DNA from 2 places in the Staphylococcus caprae genome. Region 2 is predicted to be linked to the other one. Evidence: a T-box and tRNA genes for the amino acid it is inferred to sense, from the RefSeq annotation. Region 2 holds a T-box; the other holds one or more tRNA genes.
The links. A T-box is a leader RNA that pairs with one kind of tRNA and senses whether it is charged. The one in region 2 lies ahead of serS (serine--tRNA ligase), so its partner is inferred to be a tRNA-Ser.
Positions count from the first base shown of each region.

Region 1 (3,468 bases), 1.1 Mb from region 2:
TGACCAAAATTAATCTTAAATTAATAGTTTTGTGACCACGATGTGACCAAAAAATAATGCCTATATGTGTCTAAATGAATAAAAAAAGAGTGAAAACGTTGATTTAACAACATTCTCACTCTAAAAGTTCCTAAAAGTATATAAAATAATACCGGTGGTCGGGATCGAACCGACACTCCAAAAAAGGAACGGGATTTTGAGTCCCGCGCGTCTGCCAATTCCGCCACACCGGCTCAATAGATAAATAAAAAACTTCCCTCTGGAAGTATACTATGGAGCGGAAGATAGGACTTACACCTATACCTCGTTCCGGGAAGGAACGTGTTCTAAAAGTTGAACTACTCCCGCTTAATATAAAATTTAATGGAGCGGAAGATAGGACTTGCACCTATATCTCATTCCGGGAAGGAATGTGTTCTAAGAGTTGAACTACTCCCGCTTAATTAACATGGAGGCGGCAACCGGATTTGAACCGGTGATAAAGGTTTTGCAGACCTCTGCCTTACCACTTGGCTATGCCGCCAATAACTGGGCTAGCTGGATTCGAACCAGCGCGTGACGGAGTCAAAGTCCGTTGCCTTACCGCTTGGCTATAGCCCATTAATAATAAGGGCGGTTGAAGGGAATCGAACCCTCGAGTGTCGGAACCACAATCCGATGCGTTAACCACTTCGCCACAACCGCCATGGCAGGGGCAGTAGGAATCGAACCCACATCAAAGGTTTTGGAGACCTCTATTCTACCGTTGAACTATGCCCCTATTCAGATGGTGGAGGGGGGCAGATTCGAACTGCCGAACCCGAAGGAGCGGATTTACAGTCCGCCGCGTTTAGCCACTTCGCTACCCCTCCATGAGATGGTGCCGGCCAGAGGACTTGAACCCCCAACCTACTGATTACAAGTCAGTTGCTCTACCAATTGAGCTAGGCCGGCTTGCTTAAATGGTTCAGGACAGAGTCGAACTGCCGACACATGGAGCTTCAATCCATTGCTCTACCAACTGAGCTACTGAACCGTAATAAATAAATCGTAATGGCGGTCTCGACGGGAATCGAACCCGCGATCTCCTGCGTGACAGGCAGGCGTGTTAACCGCTACACTACGAGACCTATAAAGAAAATATTGCGGGAGGCGGATTTGAACCACCGACCTTCGGGTTATGAGCCCGACGAGCTACCGAACTGCTCCATCCCGCGATAATAATAATGGCGGAGGAAGAGGGATTCGAACCCCCGCGGCCCGTTAAGGCCCTGTCGGTTTTCAAGACCGATCCCTTCAGCCGGACTTGGGTATTCCCCATTATTTATAGGTAAATCGCTATTAAATTAATTAAAATGGCGGTCCCGACGGGAATCGAACCCGCGATCTCCTGCGTGACAGGCAGGCGTGTTAACCGCTACACTACGGGACCATTGATAAACGGAGGAAGAGGGATTCGAACCCCCGCGAGCCGTTAAGCCCCTGTCGGTTTTCAAGACCGATCCCTTCAGCCAGACTTGGGTATTCCTCCAAAATTATATGGACCTTGCAGGACTCGAACCTGCGACCGAACGGTTATGAGCCGTTAGCTCTAACCAACTGAGCTAAAGGTCCTAAATATAATCCTACAACTAATAAGTAGTGGCGGTGGAGGGGATCGAACCCCCGACCTCACGGGTATGAACCGTACGCTCTAGCCAGCTGAGCTACACCGCCGTTATGTAGTTTATAAATTAAATATGGTGGAGACTAGCGGGATCGAACCGCTGACCTCCTGCGTGCAAAGCAGGCGCTCTCCCAGCTGAGCTAAGCCCCCATATTAATATGTACTATCGGGAAGACAGGATTCGAACCTACGACCCCTTGGTCCCAAACCAAGTGCTCTACCAAGCTGAGCTACTTCCCGTAGAATAAGCGCGCCCGATAGGAGTCGAACCCATAACCTCTTGATCCGTAGTCAAACGCTCTATCCAGTTGAGCTACGGGCGCATATAATTTAAAAGATGGTGCCGAGGACCGGAATCGAACCGGTACGGTGATCTCTCACCGCAGGATTTTAAGTCCTGTGCGTCTGCCAGTTCCGCCACCCCGGCAAAATAATGGAGCGGAAGACGGGATTCGAACCCGCGACCCCCACCTTGGCAAGGTGGTGTTCTACCACTGAACTACTTCCGCATATGCGGGTGAAGGGAGTCGAACCCCCACGCCGTGAAGGCGCTAGATCCTAAGTCTAGTGCGTCTGCCAATTCCGCCACACCCGCGTATCTAATGGTGAGCCATAGAGGATTCGAACCTCTGACCCTCTGATTAAAAGTCAGATGCTCTACCAACTGAGCTAATGGCTCTATAGATGGTGCCGGCCAGAGGACTTGAACCCCCAACCTACTGATTACAAGTCAGTTGCTCTACCAATTGAGCTAGGCCGGCTTATTTAATTAAATGGTGGAGAATGACGGGTTCGAACCGCCGACCCTCTGCTTGTAAGGCAGATGCTCTCCCAGCTGAGCTAATTCTCCAATTATATATTGCCTGGCAACGTCCTACTCTAGCGGGACGTAAGCCCGACTACCATCGGCGCTAAGGAGCTTAACTTCTGTGTTCGGCATGGGAACAGGTGTGACCTCCTTGCCATTGTCACCAGACAAGTGAATGAATTGTACATTCAAAACTAGATAGTAAGTAATGATTTTGCGTCGCAAAACGTTTTAAAATTGATTAAGTCTTCGATCGATTAGTATTCGTCAGCTCCACGTGTCGCCACGCTTCCACCTCGAACCTATTAACCTCGTCATCTTCGAGGGATCTTATAACCGAAGTTGGGAAATCTCATCTTGAGGGGGGCTTCATGCTTAGATGCTTTCAGCACTTATCCCGTCCATACATAGCTACCCAGCTATGCCGTTGGCACGACAACTGGTACACCAGAGGTATGTCCATCCCGGTCCTCTCGTACTAAGGACAGCTCCTCTCAAATTTCCTACGCCCACGACGGATAGGGACCGAACTGTCTCACGACGTTCTGAACCCAGCTCGCGTACCGCTTTAATGGGCGAACAGCCCAACCCTTGGGACCGACTACAGCCCCAGGATGCGATGAGCCGACATCGAGGTGCCAAACCTCCCCGTCGATGTGAACTCTTGGGGGAGATAAGCCTGTTATCCCCGGGGTAGCTTTTATCCGTTGAGCGATGGCCCTTCCATGCGGAACCACCGGATCACTAAGTCCGTCTTTCGACCCTGCTCGACTTGTAGGTCTCGCAGTCAAGCTCCCTTATGCCTTTACACTCTGTGAATGATTTCCAACCATTCTGAGGGAACCTTTGAGCGCCTCCGTTACCTTTTAGGAGGCGACCGCCCCAGTCAAACTGCCCGCCTGACACTGTCTCCCACCACGATAAGTGGTGCGGGTTAGAAAGCCAACACAGCTAGGGTAGTATCCCACCAACGCCTCCACGTAAGCTAGCGCTCACGTTTCAATGGCTCCTACCT
Region 1 covers NZ_AP018587.1:1,083,636-1,087,103, reverse strand. The annotation lists tRNA gene JMUB898_RS05280 (tRNA-Leu) at 150-233, opposite strand; tRNA gene JMUB898_RS12640 (tRNA-Gly) at 274-348, opposite strand; tRNA gene JMUB898_RS05275 (tRNA-Gly) at 365-439, opposite strand; tRNA gene JMUB898_RS05270 (tRNA-Cys) at 450-523, opposite strand; tRNA gene JMUB898_RS05265 (tRNA-Gln) at 529-600, opposite strand; tRNA gene JMUB898_RS05260 (tRNA-His) at 612-684, opposite strand; tRNA gene JMUB898_RS05255 (tRNA-Trp) at 687-760, opposite strand; tRNA gene JMUB898_RS05250 (tRNA-Tyr) at 768-851, opposite strand; tRNA gene JMUB898_RS05245 (tRNA-Thr) at 858-933, opposite strand; tRNA gene JMUB898_RS05240 (tRNA-Phe) at 943-1,015, opposite strand; tRNA gene JMUB898_RS05235 (tRNA-Asp) at 1,034-1,109, opposite strand; tRNA gene JMUB898_RS05230 (tRNA-Met) at 1,123-1,196, opposite strand; tRNA gene JMUB898_RS05220 (tRNA-Asp) at 1,336-1,411, opposite strand; tRNA gene JMUB898_RS05215 (tRNA-Ser) at 1,421-1,510, opposite strand; tRNA gene JMUB898_RS05210 (tRNA-Ile) at 1,520-1,593, opposite strand; tRNA gene JMUB898_RS05205 (tRNA-Met) at 1,622-1,695, opposite strand; tRNA gene JMUB898_RS05200 (tRNA-Ala) at 1,720-1,795, opposite strand; tRNA gene JMUB898_RS05195 (tRNA-Pro) at 1,812-1,885, opposite strand; tRNA gene JMUB898_RS05190 (tRNA-Arg) at 1,895-1,968, opposite strand; tRNA gene JMUB898_RS05185 (tRNA-Leu) at 1,984-2,072, opposite strand; tRNA gene JMUB898_RS05180 (tRNA-Gly) at 2,080-2,154, opposite strand; tRNA gene JMUB898_RS05175 (tRNA-Leu) at 2,158-2,240, opposite strand; tRNA gene JMUB898_RS05170 (tRNA-Lys) at 2,249-2,324, opposite strand; tRNA gene JMUB898_RS05165 (tRNA-Thr) at 2,331-2,406, opposite strand; tRNA gene JMUB898_RS05160 (tRNA-Val) at 2,420-2,495, opposite strand; rRNA gene rrf (5S ribosomal RNA) at 2,507-2,621, opposite strand; rRNA gene JMUB898_RS05150 (23S ribosomal RNA) at 2,691-3,468, opposite strand, start outside.
Region 1: it encodes a tRNA-Ser, which carries the amino acid that the T-box ahead of serS (serine--tRNA ligase) is inferred to sense. The anticodon was not compared.

Region 2 (3,468 bases):
TCAAAATCACTTTATAACGCGATGTGTACAGTTATTTTCAAGAAGTTGAAGACCCATTAAAATTGCTCATTCTCTTTTAAATACAATAGAAAATACTATACCTGTAAATCACTTTCGTCAATAGGTATTTCAGAATTTAAAAAACGAAGTCACCCCTCTGTTTAAAATCTAAAAATGTCATAATCCAATTTTCTTTAAAAAATAAAAATGACGCACCCAAATACTTTAACTAATTAAAATATTAAATTGATAATGCATTATAAAAATTTCAAAAAGTGTTGTGATTATAAAAATGAAAACGTATACTTTCCTGTAATGGAGCTAAAATTTAAACAAAGGGGTTGTTCAAATGACATTATTCTTAAACGGGGAATCATTAACGATTAAAGAAATTAAGAAACTTCTAAATCAAGATTTAAAAATTGATATTTCAGAAGATGCCATTGAACGTGTGAAGAAGAGTCGCCAAGTTGTTGAACGCATTATAGAGAACAAAGAAACGATTTATGGTATTACGACAGGCTTCGGTTTATTTAGTGATGTATTAATCGATCCAAGTCAATACAATGAATTACAAGTTAACCTCATTCGTTCCCATGCATGTGGTATTGGGAAACCATTTTCAGAAGAAGTGGCATTAGTAATGATGGTACTACGTTTAAATACATTATTGAAAGGCCACTCTGGAGTAACTTTAGAATTAGTAGATCAATTGAAGTTCTTTATTAATGAGCGCATTATTCCGGTCATCCCGCAACAAGGGTCATTAGGAGCTTCCGGTGATTTGGCGCCATTATCCCATTTAGTGCTTGCGCTTATCGGTGAAGGGGATGTTTATTATGAAAATGAACAAGTCGATAGTCGCCACGTATTAAATGAATTAGGACGTAAGCCATTAAAGCTACAAGCGAAAGAAGGCTTGGCACTTATCAATGGTACACAAGCCATGACAGCACAAGGCGTTATCAATTACATTGAAGCGGAAGACTTAGGCTATCAAGTTGAATGGATTGCGTCACTTACACATCAAGCTTTAAACGGAATCACTGACGCTTATAATCACAACGTACATAAAGTACGTAATATTCAAGAACAAGTTGATGTGGCGGCACGTATGCGACATTGGCTTGAAGATTCACAACTCACAACACGCCAAGCAGAATTACGTGTTCAAGATGCATACAGTTTACGCTGTATTCCGCAAATTCATGGCGCAAGCTTCCAAGTTTTCAATTATGTAAGAGAGAAATTGGAATTTGAAATGAACGCTGCGAATGATAATCCTCTCATTTTCGATGAAGATGACGAGACATTAGTCATTTCAGGTGGTAATTTCCATGGTCAACCTGTCGCCCTCGCATTAGATCATTTGAAATTGGGCGTCAGTGAGTTAGCAAACGTTGCTGAGCGTCGTTTAGAACGTTTGATTAATCCACAATTGAATGGTGATTTGCCAGCATTTTTAAGTCCAGAGCCAGGTTTACAAAGTGGTGCGATGATTATGCAATATGCTGCAGCTAGTCTCGTTTCTGAAAATAAAATCCTCGCCCACCCAGCGAGTGTCGATTCTATACCGTCTTCAGCTAACCAAGAAGATCACGTCTCAATGGGGACAATTGCTTCAAGACATGGTTACCAAATGATTGAAAATGCACGACGTGTCATTGCAATCGAATGCGTGATTGCCTTACAAGCAGTTGAATATAAAGGTGTGGATAAGCTTTCACCAAAAACACGTGAGAAATATGAAGAATATCGTAAAATTGTGCCTTCTATTACACAAGATCGCCAATTTCATAAAGATATCGAAGCAGTTGCACAATATCTTAGAGATGATGCGTACAATAACGCATAATTTCAAATTAATTATCATAATTTTACAATTACTTGAAAAGTTCAAAAGACTTTGCTATATTAAAAATAACTTAATAAAACATTGTTCGTAGGCCAAGTAGCATTAATCACGCGATTTCAGAGAGCTTGTGGTAAGTGAGAACAAGTAATCGCTATTCATGTGAATCTACCTACTATATGAGAGCAATCGGTAATAACCGTTATTTTAGTTAAGTGCAATTTAAAGTAATCGATATGACGATTTATTTTAAATTGTTAAATAGGGTGGCAACGCGTAGACCACGTCCCTTGTCGGGGATGTGGTCTTTTTTTATTGTTTACCAGCACGAAGTCATCCAAAAATATAATATTTTAAACACTTGGGAAAGGATGAAGGTTACATGTTAGATATTCGTTTATTTAGAAATGAACCAGACAAAGTTAAGAGCAAAATTGAATTAAGAGGAGACGATCCTAAAGTAGTCGATGAAGTTTTAGAATTAGACGAACAACGTCGTCAATTAATCGGTAAAACAGAAGAAATGAAAGCAAAACGTAATAAAGTCAGCGAAGAAATTGCACAGAAAAAACGTAACAAAGAAAATGCTGACGACGTAATCGCAGAAATGCGTAACTTAGGAGACGAAATCAAAGAAAATGATGCGAAATTAAATGAAGTAGATAATAAAGTAAGAGATATTTTAATTCGCATTCCAAACTTAATCAATGATGACGTACCTCAAGGTGAATCAGATGAAGAAAACGTTGAATTGAAAAAATGGGGTACTCCTCGTGAATTCAATTTTGAACCTAAAGCGCACTGGGATTTAGTAGAAGATCTTAAAATGGCTGATTTCGATCGCGCTGCTAAAGTATCAGGTGCCCGTTTCGTATATCTAACAAATGAAGGTGCACACTTAGAACGTGCATTGATGAACTACATGCTTACTAAACATACGACACAACACGGTTACACTGAAATGATGACACCACAACTTGTAAATGCAGATACAATGTTTGGTACAGGTCAATTACCTAAATTCGAAGAAGACTTATTTAAAGTTGAAAAAGAAGGATTATATACCATCCCAACTGCTGAAGTACCATTAACAAACTTCTACAGAGACGAAATCATTCAACCAGGTGTGTTACCTGAAAAATTCACAGGACAAACAGCATGTTTCCGTAGTGAGGCGGGATCAGCTGGACGTGATACAAGAGGTTTAATTCGTCTACACCAATTCGATAAAGTTGAAATGGTACGTTTCGAAAAACCTGAAGATTCTTGGGATGCTTTAGAAGATATGACACAAAATGCTGAAGCAATTTTAGAAGAATTAGGTTTACCATACCGTCGTGTGATCTTATGTACTGGTGATATTGGTTTCAGTGCTAGTAAAACATATGACTTAGAAGTATGGTTACCAAGTTATAATGACTACAAAGAAATTAGTTCTTGCTCAAACTGTACTGATTTCCAAGCACGTCGTGCAAACATTCGCTTCAAACGTGACAATTCAGCTAAACCTGAATTAGCACACACTTTAAATGGTAGTGGTTTAGCAGTAGGACGTACATTCGCAGCTATCGTTGAAAACTATCAAAATGAAGACGGTACAATCACAATTCCAGAAG
Region 2 covers NZ_AP018587.1:10,660-14,127, forward strand. The annotation lists gene hutH (histidine ammonia-lyase) at 350-1,855, shown strand; T-box leader at 1,932-2,146, shown strand; gene serS (serine--tRNA ligase) at 2,235-3,468, shown strand, end outside.